Regions from separate parts of the Cytobacillus sp. genome, predicted to be linked through region 1. Evidence: riboswitches for the same ligand, from Rfam matches in the RefSeq annotation. Region 1 holds a riboswitch; the other holds the start of a gene.
The links. A riboswitch is a leader RNA that binds a small molecule or an ion and turns the genes downstream of it on or off. The one in region 1 is predicted to bind S-adenosylmethionine.
Positions count from the first base shown of each region.

Region 2: linked by a shared signal. The riboswitch ahead of metK (methionine adenosyltransferase) and the one ahead of ACEQ1T_RS09660 (methionine biosynthesis PLP-dependent protein) in region 1 are both predicted to bind S-adenosylmethionine.

Region 1 covers NZ_CAXQGS010000052.1:113,282-120,931, forward strand. The annotation lists gene ACEQ1T_RS09650 (bifunctional homocysteine S-methyltransferase/methylenetetrahydrofolate reductase) at 1-538, opposite strand, end outside; gene metC (cystathionine beta-lyase) at 543-1,727, opposite strand; gene ACEQ1T_RS09660 (methionine biosynthesis PLP-dependent protein) at 1,724-2,836, opposite strand; SAM riboswitch class I at 2,912-3,028, opposite strand; gene ACEQ1T_RS09665 (H-type small acid-soluble spore protein) at 3,228-3,407, opposite strand; gene ACEQ1T_RS09670 (hypothetical protein) at 3,572-3,811, shown strand; gene sucA (2-oxoglutarate dehydrogenase E1 component) at 4,147-6,984, shown strand; gene odhB (2-oxoglutarate dehydrogenase complex dihydrolipoyllysine-residue succinyltransferase) at 7,251-7,650, shown strand, end outside.
Region 2 covers NZ_CAXQGS010000003.1:31,085-38,734, reverse strand. The annotation lists gene ACEQ1T_RS00265 (ABC transporter substrate-binding protein) at 1-370, opposite strand, end outside; gene ACEQ1T_RS00260 (alpha/beta hydrolase family protein) at 536-1,351, shown strand; gene ACEQ1T_RS00255 (DUF2584 domain-containing protein) at 1,401-1,643, shown strand; gene pckA (phosphoenolpyruvate carboxykinase (ATP)) at 2,089-3,675, opposite strand; gene ACEQ1T_RS00245 (thiol-disulfide oxidoreductase DCC family protein) at 3,894-4,268, shown strand; SAM riboswitch class I at 4,374-4,489, shown strand; gene metK (methionine adenosyltransferase) at 4,930-6,126, shown strand; gene asnB (asparagine synthase (glutamine-hydrolyzing)) at 6,636-7,650, shown strand, end outside.

The DNA.
Region 1 (7,650 bases):
TCTGGTTCTGAAGAACACCCGCTTCCTGAAGAGATACCTGTGCGATAATCGGCAAATCAGTTTCTTTTCTGGCAATGGCAAGAACTGTCTCAAGTTCTTCAAGGTCGTAATAGGTTTCCAGTAAAATACCATCTACATCCTCTAGCAGCAGGCAATAAAGCTGCTCTCTGAAGCTTCTTTTTATTTCTTCAAGGGTAATCATGTTGGGCTTGAATCCTCTGATCCCGCCGATTGTACCAGTGACATATGCCTTTCCCTTGGCAGCTTTTTTTGCAATCCTTGCTGCAGAACTGTTAATCTCCTTAACGGAGTCCTCCAGTCCATATCGCTGCAGCTTCAGATAATTCGCCGCATACGTATTTGTTTGGATCAATTCAGCACCTGCGCCAATGTACGCTTCATGGATGTGCTGGATCTGTTCAGATTGTGAGAGATTTAATTCCTCAAAACAGCTGTCGGTACCATAGGAGTACAGAAGAGTTCCCATCGCGCCATCTGCTATGATGATTTCATTCTTTAATTTATTAAGGAAACTCAAAGTATCACCCCCGCTGTAAAATCGAATGCTTTGTTTGTACGGCAGCAGATAAAGCTGCCTTGAAATCTTCTATAATATCATCTGCACTCTCCAGGCCAACAGATAGACGAAGAAGACTGTCCGTTATTCCACGCTGCTCCCGTTCGGATGCAGGCATGGCTGCATGTGACATTTTTGCAGGGTAGGAGAGGATGGATTCAACAGCTCCCAGACTTACTGCAAAAACGGGTATTTTGGCATTCTCAACAAATGTTCTCATCGATAGCTCATCTTCAAGCTCAAAAGATAGGACGGCACCTGCGTTTACTGCCTGATTTTTCTGGATTTCATATCCGGGATGATCTGCAAACCCTGGATAATGCACCTTTTTAACTGCAGGGTGATCATTAAGGAAACCAGCAATTTTTTCAGCTGACTTCACAGACTGATCAAGCCTTACCTGCAAAGTTTTAATACCTCTCAGCACAAGCCAGGCATCCTGAACACCCAGAACAGCTCCAAAGGAATTCTGAAGAAAAGCAAGTTTTGCACCTAATTCAGGATCCTTCACAACCGCCAGGCCAGCAACGACGTCGCTGTGTCCGGATAAAAATTTGGTTGCGCTATGAAGCACTATATCTGCACCTAAAGAGAGCGGTTTTTGAAGGGCAGGGGTCAGGAATGTATTATCCACAAATGTCAGGGCTCCATGCTGTCTTGCAAGTGAACTGATGGCCTGTATATCTGTCACTTTCAGCAGCGGATTGGAAGGAGTCTCTACATAAAAAACCTTCGTGTTTGGACGGATTGCTTCTTTTACTTCCTCAAGATTTGTCATATCAACAAATGTGTGCTCTATGCCAAAACGGGACAGGACTTCTGTTGTCATGCGATAGGTTCCGCCATATACGTCTTCTGTAATGACTACATGATCTCCCTGTGATAAGAGCAGGAATGCTGTAGAAATGGCAGCCATACCAGAAGAAAAGGCAAACCCTTTAATACCTTCTTCAAGCTCCGCGATGACTTCTTCAAGTGCTTCCCTTGTTGGATTCAGGCTGCGGCTGTAATCATATTTTCCGAACGCATCAATATCTTTTTGATGAAAAGTGGAGGCATGCTGGATTGGTACACTGACAGCTCCTGTTTCCGGGTCGAATTTTTGATTATTGTGAAGTAATTTCGTTTGGAATGTGTAATTCGAACTCATCGTACTGCCTCCTTAACAACCTTTGCAAAAGCATGTTCAAGATCCGCCTTCAAATCTTCTGCATTTTCGATTCCAACCGAGAAACGCAGAAGCCTATTACAGACTCCGGTTTCAATGCGGATTTCTTCAGGAATGTCCGCATGTGTCTGGGTTGCTGGATACGTTATGAAACTCTCGACTCCGCCAAGGCTTTCTGCAAAGGAGATAAGGGAGAGGCTCTGCAGAAATGGATTCACCCAGGATTCATCCTTAATTCGGAAAGATATCATGCCTCCCTTGCCTGGATAAAGGACATCCGTTACTGCATCGTGGCCCGATAAAAATTCTGCTAATTCCTTCGCATTTTCTCCATGCCGTTCCATGCGGAGGGAGAGTGTCTTCATGCCTCTGATGAGCAGCCATGAATCAAACGGGCTGAGGACAGCACCTGCGGCATTGTGGTTCATAGCAAGGGCTTCGCATAACTCTTTGCCTTTTGCGACAACTAAGCCGGCAAGGACATCATTATGCCCGCCAAGATACTTTGTTGCACTATGGATAACAATATCAGCTCCAAGCTTTAACGGCTGCTGAAGGAGAGGTGTATAAAACGTGTTATCGACGATAAGGAGGATATTATGCTTTTGGGCAATGTCTGCAATCGATTGAATGTCAGTCTGTTCCATCAGCGGATTAGTTGGAGTTTCCAGAAATATTGCCTTGGTCTTTTCTGTGATTAAAATTTCCACATCTTCCGGATTGCTGGTATTTACATATTTGCACTGAAGTCCCCACTTCTTGAAGCCCTGTTCTAGCAGACGATATGTACCCCCATATAAATCCTTGGATACAATCCATTCATCTCCGGATTTAAAAAGAGATAGTATGGTAAGAATTGCGGCCATTCCAGAACTGCAGGCATAGCCTTGATCGCCTTCTTCCAGATCGGCAATTGCCTTTTCAAGCAGCTGGCGGGTGGGATTGCCTGTTCTGCTATAGTCAAAGCCAGTTGACTGCCCAATGCCTTCATGGCGATATGCCGTGGAAAAATATACAGGCGGATTGACTGCACCTGTTGCTGACTCGCTTCTGTTGCCGATTTGCGCTAATCTGGTGTCAATTTTATACATGCTTGTAACCACTCCTTAGTAAAAATAAAAAAAGCCTTCTATAAGAAGAAGACTTTTTAATGTGATCAGCCATTCTTCTTATCTTTCAAGTTTTTAAGAAACTTGCAGGAATTAGCACCTTTTCAATCAAATATATGATTGCTGGTTGCTGAGGCGTCGTCGGGCCTTACCCTCGACCTCTCTGGATAAGAAATCAAATATTAAATTTTCTCTAAACTTTACTACACTAAACCGCTAATCGTCAACACTTTTTTGAATATTTTATGTTATAAAAAATATCCGCTCAGTTGTTTTGAGTCTGTTTGCCCTAAGCGTCCGTTTTTAAGGGGGGAATGAAGAAGATTTGAACAAAAAAACTTTCCATCATATTCTGGAAAGTTTTTAAGGGTATTTATTCTTCAATCAAATCGTTAACCGGCACATCAATTTCTTTTTCAGAATCTGCCTTTGTGTAAATACGTGCTGTCTTAGTCTGCTCATCTACATGCTGAATGATGACCGGATTGCCATTGAAAGTAACACTATACATTTCAGCAGACTCAGCAATCTCTTTTGCTCTGCCAATATTCATGGAAAAACCTCCTGAATTTGAATAACTTTAATGTGTCTTAAAAACACTCAAATTATTCTTTTGAAAAAACCATGGCATAAAATGTTAGAAGTGAATCGCTTTAAAGTTCAGAATATTTGTTTTATAATGAAGGCAAATGATATAATTCTTGGAGGGAAGCTAATATGCGAGAACATAGCCACTGCCGCCACCGGTTTGCGGAATCCGAAGGACCAGCAGTATTCCAGACCATGGATGGCATTGAAGTAAATGTTTCTGGTTCCATGTTCGAAAAATGTACAACTTGCGGCCATTTTGATTTTCCTGTGGAAACGAGAGAAGCAATTGAATCTTCCCTAAAAGAAAACAGAAAAAATGCGAATGCAGCGAAACAAATTTATATTAACTTAGTTGAGACTTTTTAAAGCCGAACAGCACTTCGGCTTTTTATTTTTGCCTCTTTTTAAAACCACCCAGTTATTTCTTATTTATAATTGTTTAACATTTAACAAAACATTTTATTAGAATAAGTAATTACGAAAAAAATTTTTTTAATAGTTTTCCACTATATTCATGTTTTTATCTTTGTACAACTAGATTTTCCGTGTTAGAATAACTGTGGAAACGTTTTATCCTCTGAAAAATATTATTATTCGTAAAAATAAAACGTTAATGCCATCTTATAGATGGGTAATGTATTTTCAGGGGAGAAAAATGTATTTGAATTATTTACTTAAAACAGTTATGGAGGTAATTTTCCATGAAAAAGCCATCGAATGGTGAGGGACCTTTTGAACAAGGATTTCATGGCCCCAACCTTGGCTACGTTATTGAACTATATGAAAGATACTTAGAGGATCCATCATCTATTGATCCTGAAATGAAAGATTACTTTGAAAGAAACGGTTCCCCTTTAGCGAGTGAAGGAACTCCGCAAATGGCTTCATCAGCAAATCAGCCAATGAATGCCGGACAGCTTGAAAAAACACTTGCTGCAATTCGCCTTGCTGATAATATCCGCACATATGGCCACCTGGCTGCAGATATTTATCCGCTTGGTAACAATAAATCTGAAAGTGCATTATTCGAACTGAGTAAATATGGCTTAACTGAAAATGATTTAAAAGAGATTCCTGCCGGTGTCATTACTAAAGACGCCACCTATCCATTACGCAACGGACTTGAAGCAATTGAATTCCTGAAAAGTGCTTATATGGGACCAATTGCGTTTGAATTCCAGCATATATTTGATGAAAACGAAAAAGACTGGCTTCGCCGTAAAATAGGGGCCAACAGCCACAAACTGTCAATGCAGAAGGCGGAAAAGCTGAAAGTTTTAAGAAGACTGACTGAAGTGGAGGAATTTGAAAAGTTCCTTCATAAAACATTCGTTGGTCAGAAAAGATTCTCAATTGAGGGTCTGGATACAATGGTTCCATTACTGGATGAAATTGTTTCCGAATCCGTTTCTGATGGAGCCAAAACGATTAATATCGGCATGGCCCACCGCGGAAGGTTAAATGTTCTTGCACATGTGCTTGGAAAGCCATATGAAATGATCTTCGCGGAATTCCAGCATGCGCCAAATAAAGAACTGGTTCCTTCCGAAGGATCTATCGGAATCAATTACGGATGGACAGGCGATGTTAAATATCACCTTGGTCTTGATAAACAGATCAAAGATGAGAATACGACCATAGCCAGACTGACATTAGCAAATAATCCGAGCCACCTTGAATTTGTTGGTTCACTGGTTGAGGGCTACACCAGAGCTTCACAGGATAATAGAACAAAAGCAGGTTATCCTGAAGTAGATCCAAAAGCTGCTTTAGCCATTATCATTCATGGAGACGCAGCCTTCCCAGGACAGGGAATTGTTGCAGAAACACTTAACCTTGGGCAGCTGACTGGCTATAATACGGGCGGTTCAATCCATATCATTGCCAATAACACAATTGGTTTCACAACAGAATCACATGATTCACGTTCTACCAGATATGCAAGTGACCTTGCCAAAGGGTATGAAATGCCAATTCTTCATGTTAATGCAGATGAACCTGAAGCAGTAGTCGCAGCGGCAAGAATTGCTTGTGAATATCGTGCTAAATTCCAAAAAGATATCCTTATTGACTTAATCGGATACCGCCGTTTTGGACATAACGAGATGGACGAGCCTATGACGACTAATCCTCTTATGTATAACATTATTCGCAAGCGTCCAACCGTGAAAGCGCTGTATGCTGATAAGCTTTTAAATGATAAGATCATTTCCAAAGAAGAAGCAGAAGGCATTCATCATGATGTCCTGGAAAAAATGAAGGCTGCCTATGAAAAAGTTCCAAAAGAAAAAAAGGAGGCAGAGTTAACCAATCCGCCTGAAACAGTCGAAAAGGGTCTGCCAAAAATTAAAACAGCTGTGTCTGTTGATAAATTAAAGCAAATTAACGAAGAATTATTAAAATGGCCAGAGGATTTCAAAGTGTTTGATAAACTCGGCAAAATTCTGCAGCGCAGATTGGAAGCGCTTGAAGGCGACGGCAAGATTGATTGGGGACTTGCTGAAACACTGGCTTTTGCAACCATTCTATCTGATGGTACGCCTGTCAGACTGACTGGCCAGGATTCTGAGAGAGGTACATTTGCACAAAGAAACGTTGTTTTGCACGATCATACAACTGGAAAAGCGTATTCACCTTTGCACAAGCTTTCAACTGCCAAGGCATCTTTCGCTGTCCATAATAGCCCATTATCTGAAGCTGCTGTAGTAGGCTTTGAATATGGCTATAATGTATTCGCTCCGGAGACGCTTGTTCTATGGGAAGCTCAGTATGGCGATTTTGCTAATGCGGCACAGGTAATGTTTGACCAGTTTATTGCTGCTGGCCGTGCTAAATGGGGCCAAAAATCAGGTCTTGTCATGCTTCTTCCACATGGCTATGAAGGACAGGGACCTGAACATTCAAGTGCACGCCTGGAAAGATTCCTGACTCTAGCAGCAGAAAACAACTGGACAGTTGCCAATCTTTCTTCTTCAGCACAGTACTTCCATATCTTAAGAAGACAGGCAGCCATTCTCGGAAAAGAGGAAGTTCGCCCGTTAGTGATCATGTCTCCTAAGAGTCTGCTGCGCAATCCGAATGTCGCTTCAAATGGACTGGAATTGAGCGAAGGAGAATTCAAGTCTGTTATGGAACAGCCTGGCCTTGGTCAAAATCACGAAAAAGTGAAACGCATCATTCTTGGAACAGGTAAAATCACAATCGATTTATCAGAAAACCTGAAAAACTACCAGGATCAGGATTGGTTCCACATTTTACGTGTGGAAGAAATCTATCCGTTCCCAATGGATCAAATTAAAGAAATATTAACCCGCTATCCGAATGTGGAAGAAATCGTCTGGATTCAGGAAGAACCAAAAAATATGGGAGCATGGAATTTCGTTGAACCAAGACTGAAGGAAATTGCCGGAAGTGATATAGACGTCACATATATCGGAAGAAGACGGCGTTCAAGCCCTGCTGAAGGTGACCCGACTGTTCATAAGAAAGAACAAGCACGCATAATAGATGAAACCCTATCGAAGTCTAATGGGCAGTAAAACTCCCGCATTAAGACTAGATAGATGGATTGAAATAGATTTAGCAGGAGTCAAACTCCCCGTATAGGCCAGATTGGTGAGATACAGTGAAACTTGCCGATGCGCAGGCAGGGGCTTAAGTTGAACCAATCGGGTTCGTAGTGTCGATAGATCGAGGCGTTAGCGGAGATCTTAGCGACACTAGAACGCGACTAACAATCAGTGGGAAAAATCTCCTACTGATTGAAGTTTCACTTTAACACGCAAGCAATAAGGAGGAAATTAAGGTGGCAGAAATCATAGTTCCGGAATTGGCAGAATCCATTACAGAAGGTACGGTGGCACAGTGGCTAAAACAGCCTGGTGACACTGTAAATAAGGGTGACTATGTTGTAGAACTTGAAACTGATAAGGTAAATGTTGAAATAATCTCTGAACATAGCGGTGTTTTACAGGAAATTAAAGCCCAGGAAGGCGACACGGTTAATGTAGGTGAAACCATTGCTATCGTTAATGAAAGCGGAGAAGCTGCACCTGCTCCAGAAAAAGCGGAAGAAAAGCCTGAGGCTCCTAAAGCTGAACAGCCAAAAGCAGAGGTTCTGCACGAACAGCCAGCGGCTGAAGAAAAAGCTGGCGGACAGCGTCCGATCGCTTCTCCCGCAGCACGCAAGCTGGCAAGAGAAAAAG
Region 2 (7,650 bases), on a different contig from region 1:
TTTTTTTGCGGGAAACAAGAAATGTTCCATCCGTTTGAGTGAGCTGTGCAAAGTTAATGACCGGATCGTTGGAGCCCTGAGCCGAAACGTAAATGGAAGTTTCGGAACCTACAAGTGCAACATCAGCGCTATCCGACAGCAGAGCAGTCATCGTTTTATCTCCGCCTGCTGTAGTTGTAAGCTCTACTTTAAGCCCTTCTTCTTCAAAGAAACCCTTTTCAAGGGCTACATATTGCGGAGCATAGAAGATGGAGCGTGTCACTTCGGCAATACGGACCTTTTGCATTTCATCCTTGCCGCAAGCGGCCAAAGGAACAATAAGTATCGCTGTAAGCAAAAGAAGCATGCTTACTTTCATCCATTTTTTCATAAGCCATAAGACCTCCCTTATGCTAAAAAAGTCAGATTTAAAAGCCTAGGATATCGTATGAAAATCGAAAAAATGTGTGAATGCCCATGGAAACATTTTTAGGCGGAGTTCATAAAGCTCATACTATTAGTCGTATTCAGATTTACTTCAGAGGGAGATGAGGACATGGAATTCCTAAATGGCCAAGTCATAACTAAACAGAGATTTCCTTCGCCAAATCCGGCAATCGAATTATCTGTTGTCACATATTATGCAAACGGATTACATATAAAAGGCCTGCTGGCAGAGCCAAAGGGGGAGGAACAATATGATGGGTTTCTATACCTAAGAGGAGGCATAAAAAATGTCGGGAAAGTAAGGCCTTCCAGGATTGTCCAGTTTGCCTGTGAAGGCTTTATTGTATTCGCGCCTTTTTACAGAGGCAACCAAGGGGGAGATGGTAACGAAGATTTTGCAGGGGAGGACAGACAGGACGCATTTGCCGCTTTTACTCTTCTTCAGGAGCATGCCCGGGTAAAAAGAGTCCATATTTTTGGCTTTTCCCGTGGTGGCGTAATGGCATTGCTTACTGCAATCGAGTTTCCTGAAGCCGCGTCCATTGTTACATGGGGAGGGGTCAGTGATATGTTTCTCACCTATGTGGAGCGAAAGGATCTCCGGAGAATGATGAAACGTGTAATAGGAGGAACCCCGACTAAGTTTCCGGAACGGTATAAATATCGCACCCCGCTTTTTCAGCTGGAGCAGCTGCAGGCCCCCGTCTTAATTATTCATGGAGAACAGGACCATAATGTTTCGGTGGAGCATTCCTATCGCCTGGAAAAAAGGCTCAAGGCTCTAAAAAAAGAAGTGGGCAGCTGGTATTTCCCTGAATATACCCACTACTTTCCGCCAGACGTGAACCGGAAGACGGTAGAGGATTTATGCGCGTGGATGAAAAGCAAAGGGCAGATGAAATTAAGGACTTTCAGAGCGCAATAAGGTGGGGTAAAATAGAGAAAAGGATATTAAAAATGAAGGAGAGATACCAATGGGTATGCCTTTAGAGCTGAACACAATGATCGTGACAAAGGGCAGGGAGAACAGACTTGATGAGAATTTCTTTTCACTTGTCAAAGACGGGTACAGATTATATCCGCTCGATATTCCGGTCGAGGTAAAAAGAACAATTGAAGGCGACCTGAACGGTATGGGTGTCATCAGAAAAGTGGTATGGGAAAACAGTCAGACCCTTATAACCTACCAGCTTGTTTCTCTAAACTCAACAAACTAAAGAGCGCCTGGACTTAGTCCGGCGTTTTTTTGTTCGAAATGTTTCTGTAAATTGCAAGTGAGAATAGTGCTTTTAAAATTAGGGGAGGAAAAAGAGCCCGAAAGGAACTAAACAGTGGGAATAATGCCGCTGATCGAGGACTAGGGGTCGCGAAGGGAGCTAAACAGAGGGAATAGTGCCACTGAGCGGGAACAAGTCGTCGCGAAGGGAACTAAACAGAGGGAATAGTGCCACCGAGCAAGGACTAGGGGTTGCGAAAGGACCTAAACAGAAGGAATCGTGTCACTGAGAGATGGAAAAAGAGTGCGAAAGGAACAAGTCGAAGCGCACAGTGTCGATCAACGATTATAAGTCTGCATGTAAGAAACTTATCGTTCGAGCGGGCTGACTTCCAAAATAATATAGAAAAGGAATTGCCGCTAAAAGCGGCAATTCCTTTTCTATATTATGCGATTGGTCCGCCTTTTTCTTCGATTTCAGAAGAAACGCTTGTGAATTTCTTGAAGTTTTCACGGAATTTTGCAGCGAGTTCTTTTGCTTTTGCTTCATAAGCAGCCTGATCTGCCCAAGTTTTGTTTGGCTGAAGAACTTCGTCAGGCACACCCGTAACGTGCTGCGGAATTTCCAATCCGAAAATTTCGTCCTTGACTGTTTCTACATTGTTTAGTTCACCTTCAAGTGCAGCTTCCACCATAGCTCGAGTGTAAGCAAGTTTCATGCGTTCACCGACTCCGTACTCTCCGCCAGTCCATCCTGTGTTTACAAGGAAGACTTTAGCATTATGCTCATCGATTTTCTCGCCAAGCATTTCAGCATAACGGTTTGCAGGAAGCGGAAGGAAAGGTGATCCAAAGCATGTAGAGAACGTAGCCTGCGGTGAGGTAATGCCGCGCTCAGTTCCTGCAAGCTTGGAAGTATAGCCGCTTAAGAAATGGTACATTGCCTGCTCTTTTGATAGTTTAGAGATTGGAGGCAATACGCCAAATGCGTCAGCTGTTAAAAATACAATTGTATTAGGATGTCCGGCAATGCTTGGGTCAACAATATTATCGATTGCCTGAAGCTGGTATGCCGCACGTGTATTTTCAGTTAATGTGCTGTCATCGTAATCAGCAACCCGAGTTTCGCTGTTTACCACCACATTTTCCAATACAGCCCCAAAGCGGATAGCATCAAAAATTTGCGGTTCTTTCTCACGGGATAAGTTAATGCATTTCGCATAGCAGCCGCCTTCAATATTGAATACACCATTTGCAGACCAGCCATGCTCGTCATCACCAATCAGCTTGCGATTAGGGTCTGCAGATAAGGTTGTTTTCCCTGTTCCGGATAAGCCGAAGAATAAAGCGACATCTCCTTCGCGGCCAACGTTCGCGGAGCAGTGCATCGGAAGAATCCCGTTTTCTGGAAGCATATAGTTCATAACAGAGAAAATGGACTTTTTCATTTCGCCTGCATATTCAGTACCGCCAATTAAAACAGTGCGGCGCTCGAATGAAATGATGATGAATGTTTCGGACTTAGTGCCGTCAACTGCAGGGTCTGCTTTGAAATTAGGAGCAGAAATGACTGTGAACTCTGATTGATGATCCAATAGCTCGTCTTCTGCCGGACGAATGAATAACTGATGTGCGAAAAGATTGTGCCAGGCATATTCATTAATTACCTGGATTGGCATGCGGTGCTTTTTATCAGCACCTGCGAAGCCTTTGAAAACAAATACTTCTTCTTTTTCTTTTAAGTAGTTGATTACTTTATTATAAAGATTAGAGAATGCTTCTTCAGAGATAGGCTGGTTTACGCTACCCCAGTCCATTTTATCTTTGTTTGATGCTTCTTCAACAATGTATTTATCTTTAGGGGAACGTCCTGTATACTTTCCTGTAGTAGCGCGTACGGCACCAGTAGAGGTAAGGGACCCTTCATTGCGGTTTAATACTTTTTCCACAAGCTGAGGAACGGATAATTGCACTTGAATGTTGCTGCCATTTAGTAATTCGCTCAATTCGTTTGATATGCTTACAGAGTTCATCTGATGAATACCTTCCTTTTTCCCGATTTTTTTATGAAAGTGATTACATCTCGAAATTAGTATAACACATTAAAATGATTAGTCTATACTATTACGAAATTTTTTTATTCATGTTATAAAAATGTCATAATTGGACAAGTAATCCACTTTAATCACCTTATAACTGGTATATGTTAATATAGAAGAAAGTGTTAATTTTAACATGGGACTGATCTAAAATGAAGACAATTGCCCTCTATGATGGAACTTGTTCCTTATGCAAGGAAACAAAGAAGATGTTTAAAAAACTCGATTGGCTGAATAAAGTGGAATGGATTTCTCTGCAGGAGTATGAAAAAATCCCGAACTCGCTCTCGTTTTCCAAGATTGATTTGCGCAGAGAGCTTCATATTATTACCCCATCGGGTGGCGTGAAAAGGGGTTATTCTGCAGTAAGGAGACTGCTGTTCCTCTTTCCTGCATCCTTTTTAATCGGCCTCCTTTTATATCTCCCATTGACGCCAATGCTGGGCGATCCGATCTATAAATGGATTGCTAAAAACAGGCATAAATTTCTAAAGAAAAAATGTGACGACGGAAGCTGTTCGCTGTAAGCATGGAGCATAATCTTAAATGCTTAAAACTTACAGTGAAAAATAATGAAAATCTGTTGACATGATTCGATAAAATACGGTATGATTCAACCTTGAACGGATACTCTCTTATCCCGAGCTGGTGGAGGGACAGGCCCTATGAAACCCAGCAACCTGCTAAAGGCAATAATCAGCAAAGGTGCTAACCTGACGCAAGGACGTAATTCCTTGAACGATAAGAGTGAAAGGCGCGAATCGATTTGCTTTCAACCTTTTCACTAATGGGAAGGTTTTTTATTTTTTATCCAGCTCCAGCACCCAGCCCCTCGAGGTCATCAGCCATTCCCTTGCAGAAGGCAAAGAACGCCTTCTTCCAGGGACTGTCTTATGCTTGTCGGGGCTAACCGGGTGCTTGTGCTTTTAAGGCAATGAAATGAACGGCTTTTGGAATGTACTATTTATGTGAGTTTTTAGCAGCTTGCAGTGTGCAAAAGAAAAAATGGGTGCCTGGCTTCTGGTCAGTGCTGTCTATTTTTCTAATAAAAACTCCATGTTTATTTCATACTACTAAGGGAATGAGTTCCGTATCAAACAGAGATCCATGAAATGACAGGGAAAAGTTATTTCCGCTTCCCCATTTCTAAATTCTCGCTCAATTTTCTATTTATAAGGAGGAAGCCAGATGTCAACAAAGCGTCGTTTGTTTACTTCTGAATCAGTTACTGAAGGTCATCCGGATAAAATCTGTGGCCAAATTTCTGATGCAATCTTAGATGCGATTTTAGCTAAAGATGCGAATGCCCGTGTTGCTGCAGAGACTTCTGTAACAACTGGACTTGTATTAGTTGCAGGTGAAATCACAACATCTACATACGTAGATATTCCAAAAATCGTTCGTGAAACGGTAAAAGAAATCGGTTATACCCGTGCTAAATATGGTTTTGATTCCGAAACATGTGCAGTTTTAACTTCCATTGATGAGCAGTCAGCAGATATTGCAATGGGTGTTGACCAGGCCCTTGAAGCACGTGAAGGACAAATGAGCGATCAGGAAATCGAAGCAATCGGTGCAGGAGACCAGGGCTTAATGTTCGGTTTTGCCTGCAACGAAACGAAAGAGCTTATGCCTCTTCCGATTTCTTTAGCACATAAACTTTCCCGCCGCCTGACTGAAGTTCGTAAAGAAGAAATCCTTCCTTACCTTCGTCCGGACGGAAAAACTCAGGTAACGGTTGAGTATGATGAAAATGACAGGCCTGTCCGCATTGACACAATTGTTATTTCTACTCAGCACCACCCTGAGATCAGCCTGGAGCAAATCCAGCGCAATCTGAAGGAACATGTTATTAACCCGGTTGTTCCTAAAGAACTAATCGATGAGAATACTAAGTACTTCATCAACCCAACAGGACGTTTCGTTATCGGCGGACCTCAAGGGGATGCTGGCCTGACTGGACGCAAAATCATTGTTGATACTTACGGCGGATATGCCCGTCATGGCGGAGGAGCGTTCTCCGGTAAGGATCCTACAAAGGTTGACCGCTCTGCTGCTTATGCTGCTCGTTATGTAGCTAAGAATCTTGTGGCAGCCGGCTTAGCTGAAAAAGTTGAGGTTCAGCTTGCTTATGCGATCGGTGTGGCACAGCCTGTATCGATTTCTGTTGATACATTCGGAACAGGCAAAGTGGGCGAAGATGTACTTGTTGATCTGGTAAGAAAGCATTTTGATCTTCGTCCTGCAGGAATTATTAACATGCTTGGCCTTCGCCGCCCAATTTACAAGCAGACAGCTGCTTACGGACATTTCGGACGTACAGATGTAGATCTTCCTTGGGAGCGTACAGATAAGGCAGAAATTCTTCGTTCTGAAGCTGAATAGAAAAGCGGAAGCGCCTTGCCCACGAAGGAACGCAGACTAAGAACGCCACGTCCTGTGGCAACGTCTGCATGACCCCCATCCCCGGAAAGGCGTCCTTTGCCTTTTGGGGAGGGGTGGCTTGTGACCTCGAGGGGGTAGGCGCTCCTCCTAAAAGCTAGCGCTTTTAGTCGTGCGATGATAAAGCTGTCGAAGCGTTCCTTGTGGAGCTAGACAATAATATAAAAAGCGGGAGTTGCATTTACTATGTAACTCCCGCTTTCTTTTTTGCGTCTTTATACATATAGGGTGATAATTCACTTTTCGGTCTTTATGCTCTTTAGTCGTTTATAATTATATGTTATCGTTTAAACTTCGGATAATGGCTTAATTTTCCGAGCATATTTTTTTATAATCCGCGTGCTAATTATAAATGATTAGTGGTAGTATTATAGGGTATGTTTTCTAAGACAAAGGAGCCGTTAAGGCTGTATCTAAATATTGAGAATAGAATGGAGTAGGTGACGTACATAATGTGTGGTTTTATTGGTTGTGTACATGAAAAAGCACAAAATTACCGTGACGCAGATAAAGAACAATTCCAAAATATGAATGATATCATTACCCATCGGGGTCCGGACGATTCAGGATACTATTTTGATGATCATATTCAATTCGGCTTCCGCCGGTTGAGCATTATCGATATTGAAAGCGGGCACCAGCCGCTGACTTACGAGAATGAGCGTTATTGGATTATCTTTAATGGTGAAATCTATAACTATGTGGAACTTCGTGAAGAACTTCTCAAAGCTGGCTTAAGCTTTGAAACAAGTTCCGATACAGAAGTCATAATTGCCCTATACAGCCATATGAAAGAAAGAGCTGTTGAAAAATTGCGCGGGATGTTTGCGTTTGTCATTTGGGATAAACAGGAGCAGTCCCTATATGGAGCCAGAGATCCATTTGGGATTAAGCCTTTCTTTTATTACGATAAGGGAGACCGCACGTTCTTTGGATCAGAGAAGAAGAGCATTCTATTGGCGCTTCAGAATGATGTATTAAACTATGACTCCCTCCAGCATTATTTGACTTATCAGTTTGTGCCTGAGCCAAACACGATGTCAGAGGGAATCCATAAGCTGGAGCCTGGCCATTATTTTACTAAAAAAATCGGTGCTCCGATGGATATTAAGCGTTATTGGAAAGCTGCGTTCCATCCAGTGCAGAAGTCAGAAGCTGATTTCACGAAAGAAATAAGAGATGTGTTGTTCGACTCAGTCAAAATGCATATGCGTGCCGATGTGCCGGTAGGTTCATTCCTTTCAGGCGGAATCGATTCTTCCATCATTGCTTCCATTGCGAAAGAATTCCATCCTGCTATCAAAACCTTCTCTGTCGGGTTTGAACGCAATGGCTTCAGCGAGGTGGATGTAGCGAAAGAAACAGCAGAAAAGCTGGGTGTCGAAAACATAAGCTACATCATAACTCCTGAGGAATACATGAATGAGATTCCGAGAATCATGTGGCATATGGACGATCCGCTTGCTG